DNA from 3 places in the Streptomyces sp. NPDC012637 genome. Region 3 is predicted to be linked to each of the others. Evidence: riboswitches for the same ligand, from Rfam matches in the RefSeq annotation. Region 3 holds a riboswitch; each other region holds the start of a gene.

Region 1 (5,638 bases), on a different contig from region 3:
TGTTCGCCGCGCTCACCCTCGTACAGCTGAGGCATCTGCCCGTACGGCACAAGGACGACGGGGCGGCCGGGGCGGCCGGGCAGGACCGGGGGCAGTTCCGGACGGTGCTCGCCAACCGGGTCTTCTGGCTGTTCTCGCTGGCGATGACCGGTTCGTACGTGCTGTCCTTCCAGGTCTACCTGGCGCTGCCGCTCGCCGCGGGCGGCACGGCGGCGACGACCGCCCTGTTCGCGGTGTCGGCGCTGGTCGCGCTCGCCGGACAGCTGCGGATCACCGCCTGGTGCAAGGCGCGGCTCTCCCGGGAGCGGTGTCTGGTCCTGGGGCTCGCCCTGATGGGGGCGGCGTTCCTGGTGCCGGCCGCGCTGGGGCGCTCGCTGCCCGCGCTGCTGCTGTGCGCGGCGGTCCTGGCGGTCGCGAACGCGGTGCTCTACCCGTTCGAGATGGACACGGTCGTCGCCCTGTCCGAGGGCCGCTGGGTCGCCACCCACTACGGGCTGTACAACACGGTCTGCGGGGTCGGCATCACCCTGGGGAACCTGGGGACGGGCGCGCTGCTCGACGTGACGGGCTGGTCGGCGGTGCCCTGGCTGGTGCTGTGTGCGGTCGGCCTCGGCTGCGCGGCCGCCATGGCGGCCCTGGCGCGGGGCGGGCGGCTCGCCGTACGCCAACCGGCCGAGGAGGAGTCGCCGAGCCGTACGGCCTGACGGCACCCTGAGGTGGGCGCGGAACGGTCCGCCGCCGTGGACGGACGGGCGGACCGGCCGACCGACCGGGCAGGAGAGCACAGGTGGGGCGAGCAGCGGCGGCCGGCGGAGCGGGCGGTGAGGTCCCGGGCGGCGGCGCGGGCCCGTACCGCGGTGCCCGGCGCTTCCTGCGGGCCCTGCCTCCGCTGCTGATCCTCGGCGGCGTGGCGTACGACCTGTCCACGCCGCCGACCTACACGGCGGCGCCGCTGTACTCGGCGGCGCCGCTGATCGCGGCCCCGTTCTTCTCCATGCTGACGACGCTGGTCACGGGGCTCGCCGCGGTCCTCGCGAGCATCGGGCTGCACCTCTACAACGGGACCGCGGACAGGATCCCGGCGCTGACGGAGACGCTGACGGTCGTCACGGTCTCGGCGCTCGCCGTGCTGATCAACCGGGTGGTGCGGCGCAGCGGGGAACGGCTCGCCTCGGCGAGGGTGATCGCCGAGACGGCGCAGAAGGCGGTGCTGCCCACGCCCGCCGAGCGGATCGGCGGCCTCCAGATCGCGGCGCGGTACGTGGCGGCCCAGGCGGACGCGTTCATCGGCGGCGACCTGTTCGCGGTGCAGGACACCCCGCACGGGGTGCGGATGGTGGTGGGCGACGTGCGGGGCAAGGGCCTCGACGCGGTGGAGGCGGTGGCGGTGGTCATCGGCGCCTTCCGGGAGGCGGCCGAGCAGGAGTCGACGCTGGAGGGCGTGGCGGCGCGCCTGGAGCGGGCGCTGGCCCGGGAGGGCGCGCGGCGGGCGGGTCTCGACGCCTTCGAGGGCTTCACGACGGCGGTGCTGGCCGAGATCCCGGGCGGCGACCGGGTCGTACGGGTGGTCAACCGGGGGCATCCCGAGCCGCTGCTCCTGCACGCGGACGGCGGTGTCGAGCTGCTGCGGCCGAGCGAGGCCGCGCTGCCGCTGGGCATGGGGGACCTGGGCGTGTGGCCGGACCGGGCGGACGTGACGCCGTATCCGCAGGGCGCGACGCTGCTGTTCTACACGGATGGTCTCTCGGAGGCGCGGGACTCGGCGGGGGTGTTCTACGAGCCGGGGGCGCGCCTCGCGGGGCGGATCTTCCCGGGGCCCGAGGAGCTGCTCGACGCGCTGGTGGCGGACGTGCGCCGGCACACGGACGGGGGTACGACGGACGACATGGCGCTGCTGGCGGTGAGCCGCCGGGCGGCGGGGCAGCCGGAGCGGCGGCGGACGATGCCGGTGGTGCCGCCGGACGGGGCCGGGCCGCAGCATCCGGAGGCCCTCTCGTCGCGACCTCGGGCGGACGGTGACCGGCCGTAGTCGACAGGTGTCCCTCCGATAACAATTGACGTAACGTCAGTTCCGGAGTTTGCTCCTGACGCTTTTCTGAGTGGGGGTCAAATCGGGCGATGCCCTCCCAATTCAGCTAATGATCAAGGGGAACAGCTTGGAATCGGGTGGTCGAGTCTATTAACGTTCGATAACGCAGCGCGGTCGTCACAGCCGTCGCAAGAGACGGCACCGTGCGCGCGCGCCGAATCCCGCAAGGGAACCGGGGAACCACCACTTGGGGTGAATCGGGCCCCACCGCACTCGTCCGCCTCGTGCGACCGTGCGGCACAGCCCGTAGGAGACCTTCCTGCTCCGAACCCGTCAGCTAACCCGGTAGGCGAGAAGGAAGGAAAGGAGAGCGCCTCCGTGGCGTCCAACACCCCGGCTCCGCAAGCCCCCTTCGCCTCCTACGACGCCCCCGGCGCGGCGGGCGCCCTGGACGGGGCCGCGGAGGAGTGGAACCCCACCGAGGACTCCCTGCGGGACCGGAACCGCTCCGGCGGACGCCACCGCGTCGTCAAGCAGCGCTCCAACTTCGCCCGTTCCTCCACCGTGCTCGGTGTCGGCGTCATCGCCGCCGTCGGCGCGGGCGGCCTGGCCACCGCCCAGCAGAAGCCTCCGGTCTCGATAGCGCTGCCGGACCTCGACCTGCCCGACGCCTCCGAACTGCCGGGCGTCGGCGACCTGATCGGCTCGGACGCCGAGAGCAAGGGCATCGCGGACAGCGCCGGCAACAACGCCCAGCCGCTCACCGCGCTCACCTACACCACCGCCGCGAACGAGGGCGCCGGCACCGACGGCGCGGACACCCGGGCCGGGACCAGGACGTCGACCGACGCCGGCGAGGCGCTGCGCGCCCGCATCCTCCAGCAGGCCGAGCAGCAGCAGGCCGCCGCGGACGCCGCGGCCAAGGAGGCGGCGGAGAAGGCCGCGGCCGAGAAGGCGGCGGCGGAGGCCGAGGCCAAGGCCGACGCGGCGGAGCAGGCGGCCGCCGAGGCGAAGAAGAAGGCCGAGGAGGAGGCCGCGGCGAAGGCCGAGGCCGAGCGCCTCGCCCAGCTCGCCGCCAGCTACGCGCTGCCGACCTCCTCGTACACGATCACCTCGACCTACGGCCAGGCCGGCTCGATGTGGTCCTCCGGCTACCACACCGGCCTGGACTTCGCCGCTCCCACCGGCACCCCGGTCAAGGCCGTCCACGGCGGCACCGTGCAGTCCGCCGGCTGGTCCGGCGCGTACGGCTACCGCATCGTCCTGGAGCTGGAGGACGGCACCGAGGTCTGGTACTGCCACCTCTCGTCGATGACCGTCGGCGCCGGCCAGTCCGTCGGCACCGGCGAGACCATCGGCCGTGTCGGCGCCACCGGCAACGTCACCGGCCCGCACCTCCACCTCGAGGTGCACACCCCGTCCGGCGACGGCATCGACCCGGCGGCGTGGCTGAACTCCAAGGGCCTGAGCGTCTGACCTGCGCAACCGCGGATCCTGCCGCACCGCCGGAATACGCCCGGTGGTGCGGGAGGTTGATCGACCCATGACTTCTCTTCGCCAGCTGGGCACCTCCGACCTGCACGTCTTCCCGCTCGCCCTGGGCGGCAACGTCTTCGGCTGGAGCGCCGACGAGGCGCAGTCCTTCGCCGTCCTCGACGCCTACGCCGCCGCCGGCGGCAACTTCGTCGACACCGCCGACGTCTACTCGGCCTGGGCCGAGGGCAACGAGGGCGGCGAGTCCGAGACCGTCATCGGCCGCTGGCTCGCCTCCCGCGGCAACCGCTCCGACATCCTCGTCGCCACCAAGGTCGGCTCGCACCCGCAGTACAAGGGCCTGAGCGCCACCACCATCAAGGCCGCCGCCGAGGAGTCGCTGCGCCGCCTCGGCACCGACCACATCGACCTCTACTACACGCACTTCGACGACGAGTCGGTCCCGGTGGAGGAGATCGTCACCGCCCTCGACCAGCTGGTGAAGGACGGCAAGGTGCGGGCCGTCGCCGCCTCCAACATCTCCCCGGAGCGGCTGCGCGCCTCCCTCGACTTCGCCGAGGCCGAGGGCCTCGCCCGCTACGTCGCCCTGCAGCCGCACTACAACCTGGTGTCCCGCGAGACCTACGAGGGCCCGCTCCTCGACACCGCAGCGCAGGCCGGGCTCGCGGCCGTGCCGTACTTCGGCCTCGCCTCCGGCTTCCTCACCGGCAAGTACCGCCCCGGTGCCACCGTCTCCAGCGTCCGTGCCGCGGGCGCCGCCAAGCACCTGGAGACCGAGCGCGGCCAGAAGGTGCTCGCCGCACTCGACGCGGTCGCCGAGGCGCACGGCGCCGAGCCCGCCACCGTGGCCCTCGCCTGGCTCGCCTCCCGTCCGACGGTCGTCGCCCCGATCGCCTCGGCCCGGACGGTCGAGCAGCTCCCCGCGCTCGTCGCGGTCGCCGACCTGACGCTGACCGAGGCGGAGCTCGCCACGCTGACCGAGGCCTCCGAGGCGCCCGCCGCCTGATCAGCCGCGGTACGGGTTGTAGCCGCCGTAGTCCAGGTACTGCGGCGGCACCCACACCCGGCCGGTCGCCCGGGCCGCGTACGTCAGGGCGGGCGAGGCCACCTGCCGCCGCTGCCACAGGTGGTGCAGCAGCTCCTGCTCGCGGGCCGCGAAGTCCGGCGCGGCCTGCCCGCGCCGCGCCCGGTGGCGAAGGAACGCCAGCGTCGTCGCGAACGCCTCGTACTCGCCGACGGCCTGCGCGCCCGGCTTGCCGAAGGTCCGGGCCGCATAGCCGCGGGCCATCGAGCGGGCCCGCATCGAGGAGAGCGCGAGCGGTTCGTCGTGAGCGAGCCAGCCGGCCGTCGCGTAGGCCGGGAGCTCGCCGGATATCGTGCGCAGCTCCTTCTGCCGGCTCCATATCGCGAGCCAGGTGAGCAGTCCGAACACCGGCACCATGAACATCCCGTAGACGAGGACGAACGCCAGCGGGTGGAAGGTCGCCGAGCCGTTCCACAGCGCGTGCAGGCCCATCGCGAGGAGCAGGCCGGCGGACGGCAGCAGCCACAGGCGGGTGCGGCGGAACCGGGCACCGGCCGGGAGCAGCGCGGCGAAGCCGAGGCCGAGGCCGGTGAGCGACGTGAACAGCGGGTGCGCGAACGGGGACATGATGACCCGGGCGAAGAAGGTGGCCATGGTGACCGAGCCGAGGCCGTCGGCGCCGAACTCCTGGTCCTCGCCGAAGGCGTTGCCCAGGTAGAGGATGTTCTCGGTGAAGGCGAAGCCGGTGGCCGTGAACCCCGCGAAGACCAGGCCGTCGACCGGCCCCGTGAAGTCCCTGCGGCGGAAGAGGAAGAGCAGCAGCAGCGCCGCTCCCTTGGCGGTCTCCTCCACGACGGGCGCGACGGCGGTGGCGCCGAGTGACTCGGCGGAGCCGGGGTCGGCGGTGGCGCTGCTGATCCACTCCACGGCGAAGGAGTTGGCGAGGATCGCGACCAGGGTGGAGGCAAACGCGCCCCAGGCGAGCGCGAACAGCAGGTTCTTCCACGGGGCCGGCTCGACCCGGTCGAGCCAGCGGAACGCGGCCATGAGCAGCGGCACCGGCAGCACGGCGAGGCCGAGGCCCACGAGGA
Region 2 (5,638 bases), 860 kb from region 3:
CCGAGGGCACGGTGGCGCACGTCCGCCGGGTCGGCGACCTGCTCGCGACCCGGCTGCGGGAGCTCGTACCGCGCTACGAGCTCCTCAAGGAGATCCGCGGCCGCGGCCTGATGATCGGCATCGAGTTCGGACGGCCCTCCTCGCTGGGCCTGCGCAGCCGCTGGACGATGCTCCAGGCGGCCCGCAAGGGACTCTTCGCCCAGATGGTCGTGGTGCCGCTGCTGCAGCGCCACCACATCCTGACCCAGGTGTCAGGGGACCATCTGGAGGTGATCAAGCTGATCCCGCCGCTGGTCGTCGACGAGGCGGACGTCGACCGCTTCGTGACCGCCTTCACCGCGGTGATGGACGACGCGCACGGCGGCGGCGGACTGATGTGGGACTTCGGAAAGACGCTGGTCAAGCAGGCCGTCGCGCAGCGCTGACCGAATCCTGCCCACGGGTTTTGCCTCTGGGGCAAGAAACTTGCCCCAGAGGAAAGATCCTGGCGGAATGGACGCATGGACCACGTCCCCGGGGGTTCCGCCCCGGTCCCCGCCGTTGCCGACGTCCTGCCCGACGTCGCTCCCCAGCTGCGCGGACTGCGCCGTCGGCGCGGCCTCACGCTGGAGGCCGCCGCCCAGCGGGCCGGCCTCTCCCCGGCGCACCTGTCGCGCCTGGAGACGGGCAACCGGCAGCCTTCGCTGCCGATGCTGCTGGCCCTCGCCCGTATCTACGGTACGACGGTCTCCGAGCTGCTCGGCGAGGTCCCGCCCGAGCGTGACCCGGTGGTCCGGGGCGGGAAGGCCGAGGCCGTCGAGGCCGACGGCTGGCTCTACCGTCCCGCGGGAGCGGCGGGCCGCGCCATGCAGGCGCTGCGCGTCCACGTGCCGTACGCCACCAGCGCCGACATCGTGCGGGTCCACCCCGGCGAGGAGTGGATCCACGTCCTCGAGGGCCGGGTCAGGCTCGCGCTCGGCGACACGGTGCACGTCCTCGACCCCGGGGACAGCGCGCACTTCGACTCGCTCACCCCGCACCGCATCGGCGCCGCCACCCGCGGCGGCGCCGAGCTGCTGTTCGTCCACACGCTGCTGCAGAGCCCCGCCGCCGAACTGTGCCTCGGCGACGGCACTCCGCACCGCCGCTGACCCCCCCGAGAGGATCGACATGTCCGAGAAGTCCGCACCGGTCACCGGCGAGGAGCGCGGTGGCGGCAAGTTCCCGAAGGGCCTGGTGCTCCGGCTCTTCGCCTACCTGGTCGCCGGCCACCTCTTCGCCGCGTTCCTCTACCTGCTGTTCGCCATGGGCGCGCAGAACCAGTAGGGGAACCTCCTCAGGGGCCTACGCGCCGGTGAGCAGCCGCTCGCGCAGCCGCTCTCGGGTCTCCGGGGCGAGCCGCAGCCCCTCCGTCAGATAGGCGTCGACCGAGCCCCAGGTCGCCCCGATGGCGTCGAAGGCGGCCCGCAGGTACTCCACCCGCGCATCGAAGAGCGGGCTCAGCAGCTCCATCACCTCGGGCGACATGGCGTCCGGGGCGGTGGAGCTGCGCTGCACCTTGTAGCGGCGGTGCGGGGCGTTGGACTTCAGGTAGTCCTCCTCGATCGCCTCGCGCTCCACGCCGACCGCGAGCAGCGAGATCGCGATGGCCAGACCGGCCCGGTCCTTGCCGGCCGCGCAGTGCATCAGGGCGGGGACGCTGTCCTCGGCCATGGCGTGCAGGATCCGGCTGTGCTCCGCGGTCTTCCCGACGATCATCTTCCGGTACGAATCGGACATCCGGGCAGCGGCCTTGCCCTCGCCGAGCAGCTCGCGCAGCTGGGCCACGTCCCCGCTGCGGACCAGTTTCCAGAACTCCTTGCCGTCGGCCGGGTCGCTCAGGGGTATGTTCACGTTCCGCACGCCGGGAAGATCGACGTCCGGGCCCTCGACGTTCCGGTCGGCCTCGTTGCGGAAGTCGAAGACGGTGTGGAGGTCCAGGGTGGCGAGGAACTGCGCGTCCTCGGTCGTGGCGTGCGCCAGGTGGCCGCTGCGGAAGAGCCGCCCGGGACGCACGGACAGGCCGTCCACGGTCGGCAGTCCGCCCAGGTCGCGGAAGTTGCGTACGCCGGTGAGTTCGGGCTCGGTCGTCGCTTGCGTCACGGTTGCTCCTGCTCTCGAGATCGGTTCCTGGGGCAATCATCATGGCTGGAACGCTCCGCACACACCCCATCGGGATGGAATGGGCGATCTGTCCCAATTGACTGATTGGACATAAGGCGCCCTGGTTGTAGGGGAGATGGGTGCCGGGGCGTGAGCAGCGTCTCACCCGTGACGGACCGTGGCTGATCGTCTTTCCCAAATTCCCTTGGGCAAAGGGAAATCGAGGGACCGTCATCCACGGAGGGTGACCGGAATTCCGGCCGCAATTCACACGGCAATCGAATTCATGGAACCCCTGGGTTGTTCCCGTCGTCCTCGCTCGTCTAGCGTCGCGCTCACTCCGGACGGACCGCCTAATCCTGCCGCCGACCGGAATCCGCACCCACCCGTACACGGCAGGAGCGGGGGACCCAGGTATGACGCCGACCCCTCGAAAGGACGGCTCGGGGTGAAGCCGCGCGACCACGCGGCCGGACATCTCCAGTCCGAACCCGACAGCTCACCTCGCAGGCGACGGAGAGGAATTCGCCATGCCCGCGAAGGGTAAGCACCGCCGTCCCAAGGTCAACCCGATCACCCGCGGGTTCGTGGCCGCCGGCGCCGGAGGCGCCGTCGTCGCCCTCCCGCTGATCGGTGCCACCGGCGCTCACGCCGCCGAGCAGAACGCCCCCGCGTCCCCGCAGCAGGCCGTCGCCGCCGCTGCCCCGGCCGCCGCGACCCCCGCCAAGGCCCCGGCCAAGGCGAAGACGTACACCGTCGTGCGCGGCGACTACCTGTCGAAGATCGCCACCGAGCACCACCTGGCCGGCGGCTGGCAGAAGCTCTACCGCGACAACCGCCAGGTCGTCGGCGAGAACCCCTCGCTGATCCTCCCCGGCATGAAGCTCACCCTCGGCGCCAAGAACACCGCCAAGGCGACGCCCGCGCCCAAGGCCGCCGCGCCCAAGAGCTCCGCCAAGAACGGTGACGACGCGCCCGCCCGCGCCTCCCGCGGCAGCGAGCGCGCCTCGGCCCCGGCCGTCGCCTCCTCGGACTCGGCCTCCTCCTCGTCCTCGTCCGCCGGCTCCTCGTCGGCCGGCGCGGCCAGCTCCTCCGGCTGGGTCGCCCCCGTCGGCGGCGGCATCTCCACCCCGTACCGGGCCTCCGGCTCGATGTGGTCCTCCGGCTACCACACCGGTGTCGACTTCATCGCCTCCTCCGGCACCTCCGTCCGCGCGGTCGGCCCCGGCACCGTCCACTCCGCCGGCTGGAGCGGCGCCTACGGCAACGAGGTCGTCATCCAGCACGCCGACGGCACGTACTCCCAGTACGCCCACCTCTCCTCGCTGTCCGTCTCCGCCGGCCAGTCCGTGAGCGGCGGCCAGCAGATCGGTCTCTCCGGTTCGACCGGCAACTCCACCGGACCGCACCTCCACTTCGAGATCCGCACCGGCCCGGGCTACGGCTCCGACATCGACCCGCTGGCCTACCTCCGCCAGCACGGCGTGGGCATCTGACCTCACGTCAGCACCCCGTCGTCACGGGCGGCGGCACTCCGGAGGCCCGGCACACCAGTGCCGGGCCTCCGGCGTATTCCGGCTTGGTGGAATCTTTATCGGTGGCATATGTCACCCACCGTCAACCCCTCCTTACGGTCGCGTAGGTCACATCCCGAGGGGAAGGATGTGCTCCCGTGGCAGACGATTCGAGATCAACAGACAAGAACGCATTCGGGTCGTACGCGGCGATCGGTGACAGCTTCACCGAAGGCGTCGGAGACCCCGGGCCCGACGGGACCTTCGTCGGCTGGGCGGACCGGTTCGCGGTCCTGCTGGCCGACGAACTGCCGGAGCACGAGGACTTCCGGTACGCCAATCTCGCCGTACGGGGGCGCCTACTCGACCAGATCGTCGTGGAACAGGTCCCGCGGGCGAAGGAACTCGCCCCGGACCTCGTGACCTTCTGCGCGGGCGGAAACGACATCATCCGCCCCGGCACCGACCCCGACGACGTCGCCGAGCGCTTCGAGCGCGCGGTGGCCGACCTCACCTCCGCCGTCGGCACCGTCATGGTGACCACCGGCTTCGACACCCGCGACGTGCCCCTCCTCAAGCACCTGAGGGGCAAGATCGCCACGTACAACGGGCACGTCCGCGCCATCGCCGACCGGTACGGCTGCCCGGTGCTCGACCTGTGGTCGCTGAAGTCCGTCCAGGACCGCCGCGCCTGGGACGAGGACCGGCTCCACCTGTCGCCCGAGGGCCACACCCGGGTCGCGCTGCGCGCCGCCCAGGTCCTCGGCAGGCCCGTACCCGCCGACCCGGAGCAGCCGTGGCCGCCGCGGCCGCCGCGCGGCACCCTGGAGGTCCGCAAGGACGACATCCACTGGGCCAGGGAGTACCTGGTGCCGTGGATCGGGCGCCGACTGCGCGGCGAGAGCTCCGGCGACCACGTCGAGGCCAAGCGGCCCGACCTCATCCCCCTCTAGGGCAGGGCCGGGATCCGTTCCAGGACGCCGCCGGCGAACACGTCGTACAGCGGCAGCGTCTCCAGGTGCACGTAGCCGATGTGGCAGTCGCAGACGGCGAGCGGACAGGGGCGCGGGCGGAGCGCGGCGCGGTACGAGCCGTCGTACAGGTTGCCCAGCTCGGCGCGGACGAAGTGGCAGCGCCGCACCGTCCCGTCGCCGTCCACCGAGACGACCGACTCGCCGGTGCGGCAGGGGAGCCCCGCCGAGGCGTGCGGATGCCGGCTGTACGGGAAGAGGGGGTCGAGGGCCGTCCAGTCCTCGGCCTCCTCGTCCGTGTACGTACGGCCCTCCGCCGCGTTCACCCACAGGTACACCTGCTCCGGCAGCTCCGCCCGCAGCCGCCGGGCGTGCTCCCGGTGCTCGGGCAGACCGACGACGCCCACGCTGAAGCGGACGCCCCGCGCGGCGAGGTCGTGGCACTTGCCGAGGAACCGCTCGTACGGCGTCTGGCCCGGGTGGTAGGTGCACCACAGCGCCAGCGAGCCGAGGTCGGCCTCCGCCAGCCACTCCGTACGGCAGCTCAGATTGGTCTGGATGGCCACCCGCTCCACGTGCGGCAGCCGGGACAGTTCCACCATCGTCCGCCGGTACCAGGACCGCACCAGTCCCTCTCCCCAGGGCGTGAACAGGATCCGCAGCCGGTCCCCGGTCCGTCCGGCCGCCCACGCGGCGAAGCGCTCCAGCGCCGCCCGGTCGGCCCGCAGCTGCTCCCGGCTGTCGCGGCGCTTCGCGAACGGGCAGTACGGACAGTCGTAGTCGCAGGAGGCCAGCGGCCCCCGGTAGAGCAGGGTCAGATCCATCCCGGCCCCGCTACTTCGCCTCGTACGCGGCCATCGCCGCCCGCACCGCCGGCGAGAACAGCTCCGGGCCGAGCCCGTCCGAGTACGCCAGTCCCTCCGGCGACAGCCGCAGCAACCCGTCCGGGGCGTCGGTGTCCAGCCAGCCCCACTGCTCGAACCGGGCCAGCTCGGCCCCGAAATCCGCGAACGGCGAGCCGCCGAACCGGGC
Region 3 (5,638 bases):
CCCGTCCTCGGCATCGAACGGCTCCAGGAGGCCTACTTCCGGCGCGAGCCCGGCTATCCGAAGGGCATCACCGTGCCCGCGATCGTCGACGTCCCCACCGGGGAGGTGGTGACCAACGACTTCGAGCGGATCACGCTCGACCTGGGCAGCCAGTGGACGGCCCACCAGCGGGAGGGCGCGCCGGACCTCTACCCGGAGGGGCGGCGCGAGGAGATCGACGAGATCGCCGACCAGGTGTACGAGGACGTCAACAACGGCGTGTACAAGTGCGGTTTCGCGAGCGGCCAGGCGGCGTACGACACGGCGTACCGGAGGCTGTGGGAGCGGCTCGACCGGCTGGAGGAGCGCCTCTCGGGGCGGCGCTATCTGGTCGGCGACACCATCACCGAGGCCGACGTCCGCCTCTTCCCGACCCTCGTGCGCTTCGACGCCGTCTACCACGGCCACTTCAAGTGCAACCGGCAGAAGCTGACCGAGCTGCCCGCCCTGTGGGGTTACGCGCGGGACCTCTTCCAGACGCCCGGCTTCGGCGACACGATCGACTTCGAGCAGATCAAGCAGCACTACTACGTCGTCCACCACGACATCAACCCGACCGGGATCGTGCCCCGCGGCCCCGCCACCGGGGAGTGGCTCTCGCCCCACGGCCGGGAGGCGCTGGGCGGACGCCCCTTCGGCGACGGCACGCCGCCCGGGCCACCGCCGCCGTCGGAGCGAGTGCCCCCGCCCGGCTGACCCGCCCTCCGCCCGGCCGCCCTCCGCCGGCCGGCTGCCCTCACCGACGACCGCTGGCGCGAGCTCCGCTCCCGGGAGGGGGCGGCGGCCTTTCGTGCCGCGGCGGAGGACCGCGAGCGGGCGGCACGCCTCCATACGGGCGTCGGAGCGCCGCGTTCGGCGTGTCGCCACGGTGATCGCGGGGCGCGGAAACGTATCTGTGCCTTCATGACCCACTGCATGGAACACCCGCTGTACGCACACCTGCGCGAGCGCTTCGGTGACGAAGCCGAGTGGCCGGAGGCGACCGGTCTGATCGCTCCCTACCTCCGGATCGTCGTCGAGGCCCTGGGACCCAGGGACGCCGTGACGTTCCTGACGGCGGTACGTGAGGCCCTCGACGAGGAGGCGGCCCGGGAAGGAACGATTCATCTCGGGTTCGGCGCGCACCTCTGGGCGAGACTCGAGGCCGTCTCCTGGGGCGGTTCACCGGCGAAGACCTCGGCGTGGGAGGCGGCCCTGACCATGCACCGCCTCGCCCGGCTCGCGCCGGAGCCGGGCCGGCCGGTGCTCCCGGCCCTCGTCGACACCGCCTTGTACGCCTGTGGCGGACTGCGCCTCGCGGCCGCGCGCTAGGAACGGCAGGCCGCGCGCCAGGAGCGGCGGGCCGGGGCCCGTCCGGCTCTGATCGGCCGACAGGTCCCGGGCTGCGCCCGGTGGTTCAGGGCGTGGTCCGCACCGGGAAGCTGGTCGGGTGTCCCTGCTCCTTCAGCCACGGCAGCACCTGCTTGAGCGCCGCGACGGTCTGGCTGCGGTCGCCGCCGCCGTCGTGGAAGAGGATGGTCGGTCCGTTGGGCAGCTCCTGCTTCACCGTGTTGACGATGGCGTTCGTCCCCGGCAGCTCGAAGTCCTTCGTGTCCACGTTCCAGCCGAGCGGCCGCATCCCGGCCTCCGCGGCGATGCGCCGGCTGTTCGGGGTGAACGCGCCGCCGGGGGCCCGGTAGTACTCCACCTTCGCTCCCCCGGCCGCGTCCTCGATCATCCGCTTCGCGTCGAGGATCTGCTGCTTCTGGTAACCGACGGGCTTCTTGTCCATGGTGGTGTCGTGGGACACGGTGTGGTCGCAGAGCCGGTGGCCCTCCGCCACGACCCGCTTGACCAGCTCGGGGAACTCCTTCGCCCGCGGACCGACCATGCAGAACACGGCCTTGACGTCGTTCTCCTTGAGGATGTCGAGCACCTTGGGCGTCCACCGGGGGTCGGGGCCGTCGTCGATGGTGATGTTCACCGACCTGCCGCCGGCCTCCGCTCCGTGCGCGATGCTCTGGGGCACCTTCACCGGCGGCACCTGTGCCGGCCCCTTGGCGTCCTCGCCCGGCACCCGCTGCTCCTGCCGCTTCCCCGCCGCCTGGGCCTCGGCCTCGGTGTCCGTCAGCGCGGCGGCCCCCCACGAGGCAAGACCGATCGCGACCGCCGACGCCACCACGGCTATGTGTGCGGTGTACTTGCCCTTCAGCCCCATGCGGTGCCCACTCCCAGCGTCTTCGTCCCGAACGGCTCCCGCAGGGGAGGACGGCAGAGACGGCGGGAAGGTTTCATCGATTTCCGGGAGAACGACACGGCCGGGCGCCCCGTGAGGGGTGCCCGGCCGTGTCGGCGGCGGCGAACCGGTCGGTCAGTAGGCGCCGAAGACGTTGTCGATGGAGCCGTAGCGGTCGGCGGCGTAGTTGCAGGCGGCCGTGATGTTGGCGACGGGGTCGTACGGGTCGTTGGCGGTGCCGGCGACGTGGTAGGCCCGGAACGTGGGGTCGATCACCTGGAGCAGGCCCTTGGACGGGGTGCCGGCGAGGGCGTTGGAGTCCCAGTTGTTGATGGCGCGGGGGTTGCCGGACGACTCGCGCATGATGTTGCGGTAGATGCCGTCGAAGCTACCGGGGATGCCCTCGCGGGCCATGATGTCGAGGGACTCGCGGATCCAGCCCTCGAGGTTGTCCGCGTACGTGTAGCCGGTGGAGCCCGCGGCCGCGGCCTTGGTGGCGGCGCTGGCGACGGCCTTGACCGCCGGGGCCGGGGCGGAGGCGGCCGAGCCCGTGGTGACGGAGGCGCGGGTGACGGAGGACCGGGTGGCGGTGGACGGGGCCGCCGGGCGGGGCGCGGTCCGGGTGGCGGCGACGGAGAGCTTCTGGCCGGGCCGGATGAGAGCCGGGTCCTTGCCGACGACCTTCCGGTTGTCCCGGTAGAGCTTCTTCCAGCCGCCCTTCACGCCGTACTTCCGGGCGATCTTCGAGAGCGAGTCCCCGGTGACGACGGAATACTTCACCGGAGCGGCCTTGGATGCCGCCTTCGGAGCCTTATCCGCGACCGCCTGGACGGCCGCGGAGAGCGCCGGCTTTGCCACTGTGACGGAGTTCGCGCCGTGTGGGGCGACGGCGGCCGCACCGGTGGCTCCGGCCAGCGGGAGCGCGAGCGCGGCGCTGCCGGTGAGGCTCACGGCGGCGATGCCGCGGGCGAGCGGGGCGTTCTTGGGGCGGCGGTGCTTGCCGTGTCCACGCATGGCGGGTTCCTCTCCTCCGCCTGCGAGGTGAGCTGTCGGGTTCGGGCAGGAGATGCCCGGCCGCGGCATGCGCGGCTTCACCCCGAGCCGTCCCCGGAGACCGGGACCGGCGGCAAACCTGGGTCCCCCGCTCCTGCCGGAAGTGTGGTGAGTGCGGTCGCCCGGACGGCGGCAGGATTCGGCGTTTCCGTCCGGTTGCGGGGTGACGCTATGCGAAAACAAATCCGGAAAACAAGGCAGGAATTCATCCCGGCAAATCGATCTACCCGGAATTCCCAAAGGATCATTCAGGCCGGCCACCGCCCTCGCGCCAACCCTTTTCCGGCATGCCGGATCTGACGCCACGGCAGCAGCGACGGGGACAGGCCGGGCGTGATTCAGATCACGCGCCCCGGCCGGGTCCTTTATGCGGGAGCGAAATACCCTGTTGCGGAATCGGATCAGCATTCCGGTATTGCAGTGGAATAACCGGACATCGTCCGGTTTGCCCTGCAATGCGGATCGGATCAGCCGCGGCCGTGCGGCGGCACCAGCCGCTCCGCGACCATGGAGGCCGGGTCGCCCATGAGGATCGTGTAGTGGTTGCAGTCCGGCACGAACTCGGCGGTCAGGCTCGGCGCCTGCGCGGTCCAGTGGTCGACGAGCGCGGGCGGCAGCATGGCGGGCGCCTCGCCGAGCAGCCCGAGCGGCGCGTGCAGCAGCAGCGTGGGCACCTTCAGACCGGCCAGGTCCGTGCCGAACGACGCGGCGCTGGTGAGGAGTTCCCGCCCGTCCTGCCGCACCGCCGCCTCCTGGGCGCGCGAGCGGCGGGCGCCCTCGGGGCCGGTGAGGTCGTAGCGGACGTACGCCTCGATGTCCTCGTTCCAGTGCGGCCCGAGCGCCGGGTGCGCGCGGAAGAAGTCGACGTAGGCCTCGTCGCTGTCGTACGTCATCGAGAGCCGGGCGAGCGCCGGGCCCAGACTGGCGCCGAGCACCGCGTCGGGGTCGGCGTCGGCGGGCAGCGGGAGCGGCAGGCCGCCGTCGACCAGCAGGAGGCGTGCGAAGAGGCCGGGCTCCCGGGCGGCGGCACGCAGCGCCACGTAGGCGCCCATGGACTGCCCTGTCAGGGCCACGGGTCCGCCGTCGCCCCAGGTCCGGGCCGCCGTCACGAGATCGGCGGCGTGCCGGTCGATGCCGTACGGGCCGGGGGCGGTCGAGCTGCCGCCGCGGCCTCGCAGGTCGACCGCGTACAGCGACCAGTCCGCCGGCAGGTGCCGGGCGACGGCCGCGAAGGACATCCCCGAGGCCGATATGCCGTGGGCGGCGACGGCGGTCCGCGGTCCGGTGCCGAAGCGCAGCACGCGGAGCGTCGCCCCGTCCACGGGGAGGTCGAGCGGTATCGGTTCGGGTGCCGGCCGCGGTCCGTCCGGACGGGTCATGGTCGCGTCTCCTCGTCTGCCTGGTGCTCGGTGTGTCCCGGCGTGAATCTGCTCGGTGTGGTGCCGCTCGGCGTGGCGCTGCTCGGCGTGGTGCTGCTCGGGTGCGTCGCTGCTCGGCCCGCCTGCGCAGGGCTTGCCCGTTCAGGGCTTGCCTACGTCGGGCTTGCCCGTTCAGGGCTTGCCTACGTCGGGCTTGCCCGTTCAGGGCTTGCCCGTACTCGTCCCGCTCTCGCACCCCGCCCGTTCGCCATGACGAACTCGGCTCCCACGGGCGGCTGTTGGGGCAGGTCGACCGTACCCCAACGGGGCGACGGGCCTCGGGCCGGTCAGAGCGCCGGTCCGCCCGGGACGACGAGCCCGCTCTCGTAGGCGACGACGACCGCCTGGGCACGGCTGTCGACGTTCAGCTTGCTCATCGTGCGGTTGAGGTGGGTCTTGACCGTCGCCTCGCCGATGTAGAGCTGCTCGGCGATCTCCGTGTTCGACAGGCCCCGGGCCGTGAGCCGCAGCACCTCGCACTCCCGGGCGGTGAGGACGTCCAGGTCCGCGACGGCGCCGGTGGCCGGCTCCGCCTGGTTCACGTACGCCTCGATCAGCCGGCGGGTCACGCTCGGCGCGAAGAGCATCTCGCCGCCCGCCACGGCGGTAACGGCCTCGATCAGCCGCTGGGGCCCGGTGTCCTTCAGCAGGAATCCGGAGGCTCCGGCGCGCAGTGCCGCGTACACGTACTCGTCGAGGTCGAAGGTGGTCAGGACGAGGATCCGCGGGGTGGGACCGTCGGAGCGGGCCAGGATGCGTTCGGTGGCCGTGGTGCCGTCCATGCCCGGCATGCGGATGTCCATGAGGACCACGTCGGGCCGCACGCGGGCCGCCTGGAGCACCGCGGACTCCCCGTCGGCGGCCTCGCCGACGACCTCGAGACCGGGCGCCGCCCGCAGCAGGGCGACGAGTC

The links. A riboswitch is a leader RNA that binds a small molecule or an ion and turns the genes downstream of it on or off. The one in region 3 is predicted to bind cyclic di-AMP.
Region 1: another riboswitch for cyclic di-AMP. It lies ahead of ACFY8W_RS20360 (peptidoglycan DD-metalloendopeptidase family protein); the one in region 3 lies ahead of ACFY8W_RS02230 (transglycosylase SLT domain-containing protein).
Region 2: another riboswitch for cyclic di-AMP. It lies ahead of ACFY8W_RS06185 (peptidoglycan DD-metalloendopeptidase family protein); the one in region 3 lies ahead of ACFY8W_RS02230 (transglycosylase SLT domain-containing protein).

Annotation. Positions count from the first base shown of each region.
Region 1 covers NZ_JBIBDS010000004.1:713,181-718,818, forward strand. The annotation lists gene ACFY8W_RS20350 (MFS transporter) at 1-704, shown strand, start outside; gene ACFY8W_RS20355 (SpoIIE family protein phosphatase) at 788-2,029, shown strand; cyclic di-AMP (ydaO/yuaA leader) riboswitch at 2,232-2,396, shown strand; gene ACFY8W_RS20360 (peptidoglycan DD-metalloendopeptidase family protein) at 2,408-3,505, shown strand; gene ACFY8W_RS20365 (aldo/keto reductase) at 3,573-4,529, shown strand; gene ACFY8W_RS20370 (PrsW family glutamic-type intramembrane protease) at 4,530-5,638, opposite strand, start outside.
Region 2 covers NZ_JBIBDS010000001.1:1,364,970-1,370,607, reverse strand. The annotation lists gene ACFY8W_RS06205 (aminotransferase class III-fold pyridoxal phosphate-dependent enzyme) at 1-425, shown strand, start outside; gene ACFY8W_RS06200 (helix-turn-helix domain-containing protein) at 501-1,130, shown strand; gene ACFY8W_RS06195 (DUF6126 family protein) at 1,150-1,305, shown strand; gene ACFY8W_RS06190 (tyrosine-protein phosphatase) at 1,324-2,121, opposite strand; cyclic di-AMP (ydaO/yuaA leader) riboswitch at 2,495-2,647, shown strand; gene ACFY8W_RS06185 (peptidoglycan DD-metalloendopeptidase family protein) at 2,652-3,617, shown strand; gene ACFY8W_RS06180 (GDSL-type esterase/lipase family protein) at 3,794-4,588, shown strand; gene ACFY8W_RS06175 (STM4011 family radical SAM protein) at 4,585-5,430, opposite strand; gene ACFY8W_RS06170 (STM4012 family radical SAM protein) at 5,441-5,638, opposite strand, start outside.
Region 3 covers NZ_JBIBDS010000001.1:505,547-511,184, forward strand. The annotation lists gene ACFY8W_RS02215 (glutathione S-transferase C-terminal domain-containing protein) at 1-735, shown strand, start outside; gene ACFY8W_RS02220 (hypothetical protein) at 943-1,350, shown strand; gene ACFY8W_RS02225 (polysaccharide deacetylase family protein) at 1,436-2,236, opposite strand; gene ACFY8W_RS02230 (transglycosylase SLT domain-containing protein) at 2,390-3,268, opposite strand; cyclic di-AMP (ydaO/yuaA leader) riboswitch at 3,273-3,428, opposite strand; gene ACFY8W_RS02235 (alpha/beta fold hydrolase) at 3,775-4,686, opposite strand; gene ACFY8W_RS02240 (response regulator) at 5,013-5,638, opposite strand, start outside.